Regions from separate parts of the Gracilibacillus sp. HCP3S3_G5_2 genome, predicted to be linked through region 1. Evidence: a T-box and tRNA genes for the amino acid it is inferred to sense, from the RefSeq annotation. Region 1 holds a T-box; the other holds one or more tRNA genes.
The links. The T-box of region 1 lies ahead of ileS (isoleucine--tRNA ligase). A T-box ahead of a tRNA ligase gene usually reads a tRNA of that ligase, here a tRNA-Ile.
Positions count from the first base shown of each region.

Region 2: it encodes a tRNA-Ile, which carries the amino acid that the T-box ahead of ileS (isoleucine--tRNA ligase) is inferred to sense. The anticodon was not compared.

Region 1 covers NZ_JBQHXU010000002.1:159,317-167,374, forward strand. The annotation lists gene pyrR (bifunctional pyr operon transcriptional regulator/uracil phosphoribosyltransferase PyrR) at 1-328, opposite strand, end outside; gene ACTNEP_RS03200 (RluA family pseudouridine synthase) at 556-1,470, opposite strand; gene lspA (signal peptidase II) at 1,467-1,940, opposite strand; gene ileS (isoleucine--tRNA ligase) at 2,056-4,815, opposite strand; T-box leader at 5,215-5,435, opposite strand; gene ACTNEP_RS03215 (DivIVA domain-containing protein) at 5,495-6,007, opposite strand; gene ACTNEP_RS03220 (RNA-binding protein) at 6,093-6,866, opposite strand; gene ACTNEP_RS03225 (YggT family protein) at 6,875-7,159, opposite strand; gene ACTNEP_RS03230 (cell division protein SepF) at 7,168-7,602, opposite strand; gene ACTNEP_RS03235 (YggS family pyridoxal phosphate-dependent enzyme) at 7,602-8,058, opposite strand, start outside.
Region 2 covers NZ_JBQHXU010000003.1:55,094-63,151, reverse strand. The annotation lists gene ispG (flavodoxin-dependent (E)-4-hydroxy-3-methylbut-2-enyl-diphosphate synthase) at 58-1,161, opposite strand; gene ACTNEP_RS05310 (NfeD family protein) at 1,412-2,065, shown strand; gene ACTNEP_RS05305 (Na/Pi cotransporter family protein) at 2,423-4,060, shown strand; tRNA gene ACTNEP_RS05300 (tRNA-Asn) at 4,212-4,286, shown strand; tRNA gene ACTNEP_RS05295 (tRNA-Met) at 4,290-4,363, shown strand; tRNA gene ACTNEP_RS05290 (tRNA-His) at 4,381-4,453, shown strand; tRNA gene ACTNEP_RS05285 (tRNA-Ile) at 4,472-4,548, shown strand; tRNA gene ACTNEP_RS05280 (tRNA-Ser) at 4,559-4,651, shown strand; tRNA gene ACTNEP_RS05275 (tRNA-Phe) at 4,688-4,763, shown strand; gene sodA (superoxide dismutase SodA) at 4,908-5,519, shown strand; gene ACTNEP_RS05265 (MFS transporter) at 5,696-6,925, shown strand; gene ACTNEP_RS05260 (peptidoglycan D,D-transpeptidase FtsI family protein) at 6,988-8,058, shown strand, end outside.

The sequences.
Region 1 (8,058 bases):
ATAGAACATCATCCACTAATATAACTTTTTTACCTGTCACTTGTTCTTTTAGGTTGGTTTCATTTAACGTTGGTTCCTGATGATTATTATCAACTGGAGATAAATCATCACGATACAACGTAATATCCAATTCTCCAATTGGTACCTTTACACCCTCAATCTCTTGAATACGCTGTTGAAGGCGATTGGCTATAGGAACTCCTCTTGTTTTAATACCTACTAGCATTAATCCTTCAACACCTTTATTACGTTCCAGAATTTCATGTGCAATTCTAGTCAATGCTCTTCTCATTGCCGAAGCATCTAATACATTTGCTTTCTTATTCATCATAAAAACCTCACTTTCCATTGCATTATTAAAACAAACAATTATGTTTACCTACTCTTTATAAAGAATATTCCGTGTTTTAATGAAAAAACCCTTATTCTCCGTGAGAGAATAAGGGTTTTGGACATACCTATAGCATGTTGATCCGATTCCTTTTCAGTCTCACGGGACTGTCTTTAAAGGTCTTTATGATATTGGTTATATTATGTCAAAATCTGTCCGGGAAGTCAATAACTTTTTCGGATATTTTCTAATACTGTTGCAAATTTAACAGGTATAGGTACTTCAAATTCCATTTGTTCTTTTTTCATTGGATGCTCAAAGGCTAAATGATAAGCATGTAATGCTTGACCATCCACGTCAATTGTTTTTCGCTGACCATATTTCGGATCGCCTACTAAAGGGTAACCAATATATTTCATATGCACTCGAATTTGATGTGTTCTTCCGGTTTCCAGTTTACATTCAATAAACGTAAACTTGCCATGCAACCTTTCGATCACTTCAAAATGAGTAACAGCAGGCTTGCCTTTCTCAGTAACATCCATTAATTGTCGATTTTTTTCACTTCGTCCTATTGGAGCCTCTATTGATCCATATTCATGAGGAACATCACCATGAACGATCGCCTTATATTTCCGACTAATTTTTTTCTCTTTCAACTGATCCGCTAATCGTTCATGTGCTATATCATGTTTAGCTACTACTAATAAACCACTTGTGTCTTTATCAATTCGATGAACAATTCCGGGTCTTTTTACCCCATTAATACCGGATAGATCATCACAATGGTACAACAATGCATTGACCAAAGTGTCTTCCTGATGGCCAGCAGCAGGATGAACAACCATTCCACTTTCTTTATTGACAACCAAAATATCCTCATCTTCATAGATAATATTAATTGGGATATTTTTTGCCTCTACATCTAACGGCTCTGCTTCTGGTACTTGCCACTCAATTTCATCATCTGTTTGACACTTATAATTTTGCTTCACTGGCTTCCCGTTTACGCGTACTAAATTTTTTTCAAACCATGTTTTAATCTGTGATCTTGAATAGTCCTCTGTGATATTGACTAGAAGTTTATCTATTCGCATCCCTTGATCACTTACTTTTACTAAATAAGAAAACTCACTCATTTCTGGTTGCTCCTTCTTTTATTTCTTTCATCTAAAAGTGTATAGATAAAAATAAGAATAACTCCTACTACTAAAGCAGAATCAGCAATATTAAATATTGGATAATCATATGCCCCAATATACACATCAAAAAAATCGACTACTTCTTGACGGAACAAGCGATCTATAAAATTACCGATCGCGCCTCCTAGAACAAGAGCTAAAGCAAGTCTAAGCCATTTACTCTCCTTGCCGAACTTTTGAATATAGTAAATAATAAAGGCTACTACAATCAAAGTAATGATGTAAAAGAATGTCATCTGGCCTTGCAATATTCCCCATGCTGCACCTGAATTTCTGTGTGATGTTAAATAAAAAAAGGATTCAATAACTGTTATTCGTTCTCCAATTTCCATATTTGTTACTACAAGCCATTTTGTTAATTGGTCCACCATAATAACTGCTAATGCTACTGCATATACTCGCCACATATTCTACCTCCGGAAATTTCATTACAAACACTATCAATACTTTTAACATTATACCATTATCTATAGCATTGAAAAAGCAACTACCCTATGTAAAAGGATAGTTGCTTTTAAATCATTATTCTGCTAGTCCAGCATAGTTTTCCTTTACAACTGTTGCACAGCGTGTACATAACGTTGGATGATCTGGATCCTCCCCAACTGTATCTGAGATTACCCAGCAACGTTCACATGTTTCACCTTTATGTTTGGTAATTGTTAGTGTAACATGCTCAAACTTTTTACCATCTGTCAGTTCCTCAACAAGTTCAATATGAGAGACAATTAACAATTGATGCAAGTATGGTACTTCCGCTAATAATGTCGCCACCTTATCATCATTTGCTTTGATGGTAACAGAAGCTTCTAATGATTTACCAATTACTTTTTCTGCACGTGCTTCTTCTAATGCTTTTAGAATGTCATCACGTACTTCCATAAATAGGGACCATTTAGCAGCTAATTGTTCTTGGTCTTTGATTTCTTTTACTTCTGGCATATCTGTTAATTGCGGACTTTCCGTTTCAACATCTGGGATGTAACTCCATACCTCTTCCATTGTATGAGTTAAAATCGGTGTCAGCAATTTTACCAATGAAGTAATAATTTCATGATATACAGTTTGAATACTGCGTCTTCTATGATTATCTGCTGCTTCAATATAAAGGATATCTTTCGCAAAATCCAAATAGAAGGAGCTTAAGTCAATCGTACAAAAATGATGGATGGTTTGATATACCGTTGAAAAATCATATTCATCATATGCTTTACGTGACCTGTCAATTACTTGTTGCAGACGATATAACATGTAACGGTCGATTTCTTCCAAGTCTGCTTCTTCTACACGATTTGCTAGTGTGAAATCAGATAAATTACCAAGTAAGAAGCGGAACGTATTTCGAATTTTACGGTACCCTTCTGACGTTTGTTTAATAATCTCATCAGATATACGAACATCTGCCTGATAATCAACAGAAGCTACCCATAAGCGCAGAATATCTGCACCATATTGCTTCATGATTTTAGAAGGCACCACTACATTCCCTACTGATTTACTCATTTTACGACCTTGACCATCTAATGCGAAACCGTGACTGATTACTGTTTCATATGGAGCTTTACCTGTTACTGCGACAGCTGTTGAAATAGATGAGTTAAACCATCCACGATACTGATCTGAACCTTCTAAATAAATATCAGCAGGTCGTTGTAGCTCTTCTCTTCCTTCCAATACGCCTTCATGAGAGCTACCAGAGTCAAACCATACGTCCATGATGTCCATTTCTTTCGTGAATTTTCCATTTGGACTGTGTTCAGATGAGAAGCCTTCCGGTAGTAAATCTTTCGTATCCCACTCAAACCAGATATTAGATCCATGCTCTTCAAATAATTTGGCTACATGGTTGATCGTTTCGTCATTAATGATTGGTGTTTTATCTTCACCGTAAAATACCGGAATTGGGACACCCCATGTACGTTGTCTGGAAATACACCAGTCTTCACGATCACGTACCATATTAAATAGGCGTGTTTCCCCCCATTTTGGCAACCAATTAATCCGATTAATTTCCGCTAAGATATCTTCACGGAAATCTTTAATAGAGGCAAACCATTGGTTGGTTGCACGGAAAATAGTTGGTTTTTTCGTACGCCAATCATGTGGATAAGAGTGTGTAATAAACTCTAGTTTTAACAACGCATTATTTTCTTCGAGTTTTTCGGTTACTTGTTTGTTAGCAGCATCATAGAATAAGCCTTCAAAACCTGGCGCTTCAGCGGTAAATACCCCTTTTTCATCTACTGGACACAGGACATCTAAACCATATTGCTTACCGACAATAAAGTCATCTTCACCATGCCCAGGTGCAGTATGAACAAGTCCCGTACCACTTTCAGTAGTAACGTGCTCACCTAAAATAATTAATGATTCACGATCATAGAACGGGTGCTGTGCGACTAATCTTTCTGCTTCTTTCCCCTTAAATGTTTGAACAACTTCTGCTTCTTGCCACTCAAGTGTTTCTTTTACATCATTTAGCATATCATGTGCCACAATATATTTTTCATCAGATACTTTGACCACCGCATATTCAAGATCAGGATGGACAGAGATTGCCATGTTTGCTGGAAGTGTCCACGGTGTCGTTGTCCAAATAACGAATTTTTCATCACCGTCCAATAAACCTTTACCGTCTTTCACATCAAATGCTACATAAATAGAGGCAGAGCGTTTATCCTGATATTCAATTTCAGCTTCTGCTAGGGCAGACTCTGATGAAGGGGACCAATAAACAGGCTTTAAACCTTTATAAATGTACCCTTTCTTGGCCATTTCTCCAAACACTTTAATTTGTGCTGCTTCGTACGATTTGTTTAAAGTAATATATGGATTATCCCAGTCTCCTCTGACACCTAATTGTTTAAATTGATTACGTTGATTATCAATTTGTTTTAAAGCATACTCCGCACATTTTTGTCTAAATTCAGCAATCGTCATTTTTTTGCGGTTCACTTTCTTCTTAGCAAGTGCTTGCTCGATTGGTAGACCGTGTGTATCCCATCCTGGCACATATGGTGCATGGAAGCCTGACATCGATTTATACTTAACAATAAAATCTTTTAGTACTTTGTTAAGTGCATGCCCCATGTGGATATCACCATTGGCATATGGAGGTCCATCATGTAATACAAACAATGGTCTTCCCTCAGTCCTTTGTTGCACTTTTTCATATAGTTTTTCTTCATCCCATTTTTTTTGCATATCTGGTTCTTTGTTTGGTAAATTTCCACGCATCGGAAATTCCGTTTGTGGCATATTCAATGTTTGTTTATATTCCAATTTAAATCCTCCTTATATTCACACTAGTTCTGATTACAAATAGATAAAAACTATGACTAATCAACATTCACTATAGTGTAGCTTGCTTCCATTCTGCATTTTGATGAGAGCTACCATTTGCTTCGGCAGAATGCTCCGCTTTCACCCAAGGGCACAAGCGTAACATCTATTCAAGCAAAAATCGCTTTCGTAAATCAGTACACTACACTAAGCGAAGGGAAAATACGTAGACTCCTACAGGAACAGCACAGCCTCAGCCTCCTCGGAAAGGGAAGTATTGTCCCATAGCATTTGCAAGTACTCCTTTAAGAATGGAAGTAAGTAAGTCAAACTCCACAGTTTATGGATTTTGCAAACTTTTTTTGGGTGTCTGATCCTAAAAAAGAACTCCTCATCCCGGAAAGGGACGAGGAGTTCTCGCGGTACCACCCTTATAGATAACAAAAGTTATAGTGCTATCCACTCAGCTATTCGTAACGTGAATGACTCGATTACACTTACTATAGTTCAGTGTAACTACTCATGGGTGATCTTCTATTAAGGTTCTAAATTAGGCTTACACCATCCCTAACTCGCTTTTTTAGTACACTTAACATACTCTTCCCAATCATAGTATTTAATTATTTTATAAAAAGTTTGTAGTAAAAATTATATGTAAAATCTCTACTTCCGTCAAGATTTAATATTGATTGGCCTCTTCTTTTTCCAATTCTTCTTCATTTTCGATGTCCATATCAAATAATTGTTCCCAATCATTATTTTCCAGCAAATCAAGCTGTGCTTCTATTAACATTTTTAATCTTGTTCGGAATACTTTAGCCTGTTTTTTTAATTCTTCTACTTCTAATGCGATTGATCTTGATTTATGAAGTGCTTCATTAATAATACGGTCTGCATTTTTTTCTGCTTCTTTTATGATTAGTTTCGATTCTTTTCGAGCATTTTCTTTTACTTCTTCTGCGGTTTCTTGTGCAACTAATATCGATTTGTTTAAAGTGGTTTCAATGTTAGAGAAATGACTAAGCTTTTCATTTAAGTGATCCACTTGTTCTTTTAAATCCTTTTTCTCACGGATAACTGTTTCATAATCTTTAATAACTTGATCAAGAAATTCGTTTACATCATCTTCATCATAACCTCTAAATCCTCTGGCAAATTCCTTGTTATGAATATCGAGCGGTGTTAAAGGCACTTTGGCCACCTCCTATTGGATGTCATTCGTTATACAATATCTTATCATACTTTTTTGACAAATTACTAAAAAAATTTACAAAAATCTATAATAATTTTTCAAACTCGATTCTAATTTTATCTTTTTTTGTGCGACCTTGTAATGCAATAATTCGGGATCTGCCTTTTCCTCTAATCGATATTAAATCTTCTTCTTCCAGCTGAAAGGATGGTTGATCGATCGTTTGGAAATTGACTTTCACCAGTCCTTTTTTAATAACATTCAATGCTTGTTGCCTCGATATTTGATATATTTCCTTGATGATTACATCTAACCGTAATGACGCACAGGTAGCTATTCGTGACTGCCACTTATCTTGCGAAGGCAGACGTTCAGACATGGCGATGCTCTCAAAAGAAACGCCTGCCTTCTTAATCGACGTTACATTAGTAATCAGATATTTAGTTATATCTGATGCCACGAGAATTTGAATGATATCGTTTTTTATAACAATATCACCCATTTTTTTTCGCTTGATACCAGCTGATAAGAAGGCTCCCAGAACATCACGATGTTCAATGGAAACAAACTTTTGGGGGAATTTTGTTTGTAATAACTCTACTTCAAAGCTTGTCTCATTTATTTGTTCATAAAAAGGTGCTAAAACAGCACGCTTTCTTTCTGCAAATTCCCATCCACCGAAAAAGGACAATTGTAATTCTTCATTATTACCTATAATCATCTCCACAATTTTTTGTTCACGTGGATGAAGGAAATCACTTATCTTTCTCTCATAACGTGTGGTTACTTCATCACGCCATGATAATACTTGATCAATAAAAGGATATTCCTCTTTTCTGAAATGCTGATATAAATCCATATGACCACCTATATACTGAAGACAACAGTAAGAAGGTTAATGAATAAAAAATTTAATCCTCGCATTGCAAATTGCAATACAAAAATTGCCACAATAGGGGAAATATCAATCATACCACCAATCGGAGGAATAATTTTTCTGAACGGCTCTAAATATGGTTCTACAATAGAACCAAGCATTTGCCCGAATGATGATTCCCTAGCTCCCGGAAACCATGACATTAAAATATAAATAATAATCGCATATGTGTAAAAAGTCATCGCATAATATAAAATCTGATGTAACAATCCCATTTCATTCATTACCACCTTTGTTCTGGATCTGATTCTTCCATAATTTCTGTTATATTCCCTGAGATTTCAATGTTCTCTGGGGTACATAAAAAGGTTTGTGAACCTAGTTTTTTAATTTGACCAGATACAGCATAAACTGTTCCACTCAAAAAATCAATAATTTGTCTTGCCTGCTGTGTATCAACTCGTTGTAAGTTAATAACAACAGATCTTCGATTAACGATATGATCCGCAATATCCTGTACTTCATTAAATGATCTTGGTTCAAACAAAACCATTTTAGCACTTTTTTGAACCGACTTTAAACTTACAACATTAGGTTTTTCATCTTTCTTTTCACTTCGCCTCTGTGGTTGATAATCTTGTTCTACTTCCTCTTCGACAATTTCATATTCCTCATCTTCGATCCCAAAAAAATTACGGAATTTACCCTTCATACTCATCATTTATCACCCCTATCTTCATAAGGTCCTACAAGACTAGAACCAATACGGATATGAGTAGCACCTTCTTCGATCGCAATATGATAATCATTACTCATTCCCATTGATAAATATTGACACGGCGCATGATGCCAACCTTTTTCTTGGATATCATCTCTTAAGATGCGTAGAGAACGGAATACATCACGCAATATATTTTCATCATCAATATGTGGTGCCATTGTCATCAAACCGACTACTTTAATATTGGGATAGACTTCTAACATTTCTATAAAAGATGCTACTTCTTCTGGTTGTAGTCCATGCTTTGACTCTTCACCACTAACATTCACTTGAACAAAGCATTTAATAGGCTTGTCTGTTCGTTTATTAATTTCCTTCGCTAATGATTTTCGGTCTAATGAATGAATATAATCTATCTTATTAATAATGTCCTTCACTTTTCGAGATTGTAAC
Region 2 (8,058 bases), on a different contig from region 1:
TCAACATCGTTGGCGTAGAATTTACAAACACAGCCTTATTACGAAGAGTTTAATTTACTAAACTTCCTGTGTTTCTTCTTTTTGTTTTTGTATATATTCTTCTGCAATTTTATCGACTTCTATTTTTAGTTCCTCGACCATTGTTTCTTCGGGAACTTTTCGGATGATTTCACCATGACGGAATAATAAACCTTCACCACGGGCACCAGCTATACCGATATCCGCTTCTCTAGCTTCCCCTGGACCATTAACTGCACAACCAAGTACTGCAACTTTAATTGGAGCTTTAATGGTTGAGATATATTCTTCCACTTCATTTGCTATCTTAATCAAATCAATTTCAATTCGACCACAAGTTGGACAGGATATTAATGTTGCAGCGTTGGAAGCTAAACCAAATGTTTTTAATAATTCCTTTGCTACTTTTACTTCTTCTACAGGATCAGCACTTAATGAAATACGCATGGTACTACCTATTCCCTTACTTAGGATCGCACCCATACCTGCAGCACTTTTGATACTACCTGCAAAAAGAGTTCCTGATTCTGTGATACCTAAGTGTAAAGGATATGGTATTACTTCAGCCGCTTTTTCATAAGCTTCAATTGCTAATTTAACATCTGAAGCCTTTAACGATACGACAATATCATGAAAGTCGAGATCTTCTAAAATCTTAATATGGTGAAGTGCACTTTCTACCATACCATCAGCTGTCGGATAACCATATTTTTCCAAAATGTGTCTTTCAAGAGAGCCGGCGTTTACACCAATTCGAATGGGAATACCTTTCTCTTTTGCAGCATTTACTACTGCTTCCACTTTATCCCTTTTCCCAATATTACCAGGATTAATACGAATTTTATCAGCGCCACCTTCGATTGCTTTAAGCGCAAGTTTATAATTAAAGTGAATATCAACTACAAGTGGAATATTGATTCTTTTTTTGATTTCTGGAATTGCATTAGCCGCACGTTCATCTGGGCAGGCAACACGAACGATTTGACAACCTGCTTCTTCAAGCCGTTCAATTTCCTTAACGGTTGCTTCGACATCATGTGTTTTGGTAGTTGTCATCGATTGGATAACTACTTCATCTTTACCTCCAACCATAACATTCCCAATTTTTACAGGTCGTGTATCTTTTCGATGTATTAAAGCCATAAATAAAATCGCTCCTTTAATTCTTTTTCCAAAAAAATCATAAATAGTAATGGTCGTCAATCACTATTATAATTCTTATATAATTTAGTGGCAGAATTCATTACCATTGTCCATTATAAAGGTTAAAATAAGAAAAGAGAAGTATCAAACCTTATTCTTAAAGAAAAAATAATAATTTGAAACTAATGATTACTTCCATACGTATGGTATGATAGAGAGAAGAAAGTAGAACGAATTGAGGTGACATTAAATGTTTACGATAACAGCTGATTGGATGAGTTTTGTAATTGTTGCACTAGCAACACTTTTTCTTATAGGAGAATTACTTGTAAATGCAAAAGGAATATTTAGTATTTTAGGTATAGGTTTTATCACTATTTATTTTGCTTCCTTTTTAGATCCAGGTATGTTTTTCATTATGATTATTATTTATTTCTTTGGATTAATGTTAATGATAATCGACGGAAAGGTCTTAAACGATGGGACCTTAGCAGTGATTGGACTTGTATGTATGATTGTTTCTGTTGGATTTGCCGCACCTAACTGGGTTGCAGGTCTTTACGCTGTAATAGGTGTATTCATAGGTGGAATGAGTTCATTCGGCTTTCTAAAAGTATTCAAAAAGCGTCAAATGTGGACGAAGATCACATTGTTTGATCAACTGACAGAAGAGGCTGGGTATTCAAGTCTTAATCAATCATACAAGGAGTTAATCGGTAGAACTGGAGTAACGACAACGGATATGAGACCAATTGGAACCGTCTTGATTGATAACAAGGAATATAGTGCAATAACAGAAGGGAAATGGATTACGAAGGATACAGACGTTGAAGTAGTGGATGTAGATGGAACGAGAATTCTCGTAAAAGATAAGAAAAAAATTGCTGGAGAGCCTGCTCAATAATAGCAGGCTTTTTCTATTTCTCGAGACTATATTGAAAACCCGTACTAAATAGATAATTTTCTTTCACCTTCATAATTTCCGTTATTTTGAAAAATTTATTAAAAAAAATTGTCAAAAAGGCTAACATAATGTCTAAGTATTGTTATAATAAAATTGTTTGTTAAGGTTTTGTAAATTTTTAAGAAATTACTTTACAAACCCTCAATAAATCATTAATAATGAACAGGTGCAAAAAAGAATTTGTCTAATTTTGTCGTAAATAATGAATAATAGAAAAAAACTGTTAAGAGGGCAATACTTTTTGCACATTGGTCATACTAAAGAAAGATTAAGTTTTGTGGGAAGGGATGAACACTGTTGGATGTAAATGTACAAGCTATGATTTTTGAGTTTATCGGTGGATTGGGGATATTTCTTCTAGGTATCAAGTATATGGGAGAAGGACTTCAAAAAACTGCCGGAGACCGTTTGCAGGAAATATTGGACAAGACAACGAGTAATCCATTTATGGGTGTACTAGCAGGTATTTTTGTAACCATTTTATTGCAAACAAGTACAGGAACAACAGTACTAACGGTTGGCTTAGTAAATGCAGGATTCATGACATTAAGACAGTCTATCGGCGTTATTATGGGAGCAAATATTGGAACAACGATGACTGCCTTCATTATTGGAATCGACATCCAAGAATATGCTTTACCAATCCTTGCAGTTGGTGCACTTATGTTATTTTTCTTAAAAAATAATAAATTATCTAATATTGGTTTAACAATCTTTGGATTTGGTTCTTTATTCTTTGGACTTGATTTAATGGGATCTGGTCTAAAACCATTAAGAGATGTCCAAATGTTTCATGACTTAACAGTAAGTATGTCTGAAACGCCAATTCTCGGTGTTATAATTGGTACAGTGTTCACGATGCTTGTACAAAGTTCAAGTGCAACTATTGGAATATTACAAAGTCTTATGACTGAAGGTGCAATTGAGCTTAGAGCAGCATTACCTGTCTTATTCGGGGATAATCTTGGTACGACGATAACAGCGGTCATCGCATCAATCGGTGCAACAATTGCAGCGCGTCGTGCAGCATTAACACATGTTATCTTTAACTTGATAGGTACGATTATTATAGTTAGTATACTGCCACTATACACGATGTTTATCAGTAATATTCAGGGATGGTTAGATTTAAATCCAGCTATGACCATTGCTTTTGCACACGGGATATTCAACTTAAGTAATACAGTAATTCAATTTCCTTTTATAGGGTTATTGGCATTACTAGTAACAAAGCTTATTCCAGGTGAAGACACAACTGTAAAATATAAACCACAGCACTTAGATCCGATTTTTATTGAACAATCACCGTCTGTGGCATTAGATCAAGCGAAGTTAGAAGTAATTCACATGGGGAAATATGCAATCAAAGGTCTTGAAGAGACAAGTATGTTTTTAAACAGTAACAGTCAGAAGAATGCAGAGATGGCTCAACAAATAGAAGGAGCATTGAATAATTTAGATCGTGAAATTACTTCTTATTTAGTTGAATTATCGGGAACTAATTTTTCCGAGGGAGAGCGTAATAACCATTCAGCATTAATTAATTCCGTACGTGATATAGAACGAATTGGAGATCATTTTGAAAATATTATTGAATTGGTTAATTACAAAATCTCTAATAAAGTAGATATTACAGAGCAAGGTATGATTGATTTAAATGAAATGTTTGATTTAACCATTAGTACAGTAAAAGAGGCAATATTAGCACTAGAAAACATGGATAGAGAAGCGGCCTTAAATGTTGTACAAAAAGAAAATGAAATAGATAGAATGGAAAGAAAATATCGTAAAAAACATATTATCCGTTTAAATGAAGGAGCATGTACCGGAGCTGCTGGTATTGTATTTGCTGATATCATTAGTAACCTTGAACGAATTGGAGATCATGCTGTAAATATAGCGGATGAAGTATTAGAGGAAAGACAAAAGCACTAATGATTAAAGGTGGAAGTAGTCTTCACGGCTGCTTCCTCAATATTTTGATTAAAGTTAAAAAAAATATTAGAAAAAAACAAAAAAACTATTGACGAATCTATCCTGCTATGATAAATTATTAAATGTCGCTTCAATGATTACATAATTTCATTCCACAGTAGCTCAGTGGTAGAGCTATCGGCTGTTAACCGATCGGTCGTAGGTTCGAATCCTACCTGTGGAGCCATTTGGCGGTGTAGCTCAGCTGGCTAGAGCGTACGGTTCATACCCGTGAGGTCGGGGGTTCGATTCCCTCCGCCGCTATAAATAAATAAATAATGGCGATCGTGGTGAAGTGGTTAACACATCGGATTGTGGTTCCGACATGCGTGGGTTCGATCCCCACCGGTCGCCCCTTATAATGTATAAAGTGGACCCTTAGCTCAGTTGGTTAGAGCTATCGGCTCATAACCGATCGGTCGCAGGTTCGAATCCTGCAGGGTCCACCATATTAATTGCGGAGGAGTACCCAAGTCCGGCTGAAGGGAGCGGTCTTGAAAACCGCCAGGGGCTTCACGGCCCGCGGGGGTTCGAATCCCTCCTCCTCCGCCATACATAATCGTTCATAGAAAAAACAACATATCGTTTGGCTCGGTAGCTCAGTCGGTAGAGCAACGGACTGAAAATCCGTGTGTCGGCGGTTCGATTCCGTCCCGAGCCACCATTTCAACAAGCTGATAGGAAGCTTGTTTTTTTGTTTTTGGATAAATGGTTTTCTTAAATGCTAAATATTTGCAATTTATTTTTATATTTTGATACTATTTGTGGTGGAGAGGTTATTATAATAAATAAATAGGAGGAATGAAACATGGCAAACTTTACATTACCAGATTTACCTTATGCTTATGATGCGTTAGAGCCTCATATTGATAAGGAGACAATGAACATTCATCACACCAAACATCACAATACTTATGTAACCAAATTAAATGACGCACTGGAAGGTCATGATGACTTAGCAAACAAATCAATCGAAGAGATCTTGGCAAATCTTGATGCAGTTCCTGAAAGTATCCGTACTGCTGTAAGAAACAATGGTGGCGGACATGCTAACCACAGCTTGTTTTGGACATTGCTTTCACCTAACGGTGGTGGGGAGCCAACAGGCGAATTAGCAGATGCAATTAATTCCACTTTTGGAAGCTTTGACAAGTTTAAAGAAGAATTTGCTGCTGCAGGTGCAGGTCGATTTGGTTCAGGTTGGGCATGGCTAGTAGTAAACAATGGTAACCTAGAAATCACTAGCACTCCTAACCAGGATACTCCTATTTCTGAAGGTAAAACACCAATTTTAGGGTTAGACGTATGGGAACATGCGTATTATCTTAAATATCAAAATAAACGCCCTGACTACATTGCTGCTTTTTGGAATGTAGTGGATTGGGATAAAGTAGCAAGTTTATATAATGATGCTAAATAATAACTATGAAAGTAAGGGCTATAGTTTCTTCTATAGTCCTTTTTTATTTTCCAATAAGCCCCTTTCTCGTCCTAAATTATTTCAATCAATTGATGATAACTTTTCTTTGCTGTTTACATGTATATCTCCTACTTTCTAGATCAAAATAAAGGTTAGATTGTAGTGAGGTGTAAAAAATGAGCGATAAGGTGAAAAATTCCAAAAATATCATGCCAAATAGTAAAGACCTTAAGCTATTATTAACAATTGGTGGTTTATATGCGTTAGCAACTTTTTTATCGAATACATTTGTCAATGTTTTCCTCTGGAAACAATCAGGTAACTACATTGACATTGCGATTTATAATTTATTTGTTTATATTTTGCAGCCAATCTCGTTTGTTGTTGCAGGTAGATGTGCAAAAAGAGTAGACCGAACGATCATTATCCGAATAGGGGTTATTTTTTTATCGGTTTTTTATGTGACGGTACTGTTGGCAGGAGATAATGCCACACGTTTTCCTTATTTATTAGGTGCCATCTTAGGAATAGGGTACGGATTTTACTGGTTAGCCTTTAATGTATTAACCTTCGAGGTCACAGAGCCTGAAACAAGAGATTTTTTTAATGGTATTTTAGGTACATTACAATCCTTAGGCGGGATGATTGGTCCGATTTCAGCCGGTTACATCATTACAAGGCTTGATAATTTCCAAGGGTATAGTTTGATTTTCTTTATCTCCTTTTTTTTATTTTTGATTGCAGTGATATGCTCCTTTTTTTTAAAGAAAAGGAAAGCAACAGGGAAATTCTTATTGAAGGAGGTTGTATCGGAAAGAAAATCCAATCAAAACTGGCGTAATATTTTATATGCGCATATTTTTCAAGGGTTGCGAGAAGGGCTGTTTATTTTTATTGTAGCCATTTGGGTATATATTGCCACTAATAGTGAATTTGCATTGGGTGGGTTTAATTTAACCGTCTCTTTGTGTTCCTTTATTGGTTATTTTATGGTAACGAAATTACTAAAAATTGAATACAGAAAACATGCTATATTACTTGGCGGGATTTTATTGTATGTTGCTGTAAGTCTGTTTGTTTTTCAGACAAGCTATTGGATGTTACTTGCATATGGAATTATTGTAGGGTTCGCATATCCGATTTATAATGTTCCATTCATATCTTTAACTTATGATATTATTGGAAAAGCAAAAGGTGCAGGAGATTTAAGGATAGAATACATTATTATAAGGGAGTTATTTGTTAATTCTGGCAGAGTTGCTGCGATCTTGATTTTTATTGTCAGTGTTTTACTTGTGGACGCGAAAATTATTATTCCGATTCTTTTGCTTACTATTGGTGGAGGTAACCTCTTTGCATATTATTTTGTTCGAAAAACAGATTCCTCTATTTATACTATTAAATAGATAGTAAAGCGATCTGTGACATGTTATAATAAATGGGATGTTTTCATTAGGGGGAATGAAGGGTGAATCAACATCCAAATTTTAAAAATAAGAAAAAAATAAAAAAGAAAAAGGCGCAATTGCCTTTTCGCTTAAATATATTATTTATTACTGTTTTTCTTATCTTCTCATTACTAATTGTACAATTAGGTGTTGTTCAAATACTTAATGGAGAGGAAGCGCAAAGACAGATTAATCAAACAGAAAATACTCCCTCTGAAAAACCAGTACCAAGAGGAAAAATGTATGATAGTAATCATGATTTGATTCTGGATAATAAAGCAGTTAAGTCAATTACTTATACACCACCAAAAAATGGTGATTCTGCTGAAGAACGTCTCGAATTAGCGGAGAAGTTAGCGGAATTTATTACTATTATAAAAGATGAAAAAGAACTCGAAAAAGCAATTCGAGAACGAGATAAGAAAGAATATTGGTACTTAGTAAATAGAGATGAAGTTCCTGACCTGTTAACAGAAGAGGAAAGAGAAAAGCTTGATACCGGAGAAGAGTATCAAGCAGAGCTTGATGCCATAACAGAAGCACATTTGGATCAAATTGAATGGACCCAAGAATTAATGAATGTACTCGCGATAAAGAAAGAGTTGGATGCTGCTTATGAATTATCCCCTCATGTTGTAGTAAATGAAGGTTTAACAGATGAGGAATACGCACTGGTAGCGGAAAATTTAAATGATTTGCCAGGAATAGATGCTGTAATTGATTGGGACAGAGAAAGGCTGTATGATGACACGCTAAGTTCTTTCTTTGGTAATTTAACCTCGTCTGATGAAGGTATCCCGCGCGAGAATAGTGATTTTTATTTATCAAATGGCTATACGTGGAATGATCGTGTCGGAACGAGTGGATTAGAACAACAGTATGAGCATATTCTTAGAGGAAGAAAGGAAAAAATTCAATATACAACAGATTCGAATGGAAACGTCGTTAACGCTGATGTTGTAGTGGAAGGTCAAAGAGGAAAAGACCTTATTCTGACTGTCGACATGGAGTTTCAGTCAGAAGTGGATAAAATAGTGGAAGAAGAGCTTCGGAAAGCGATCAATAACTCTGCTAACAATACTGGTTACCTT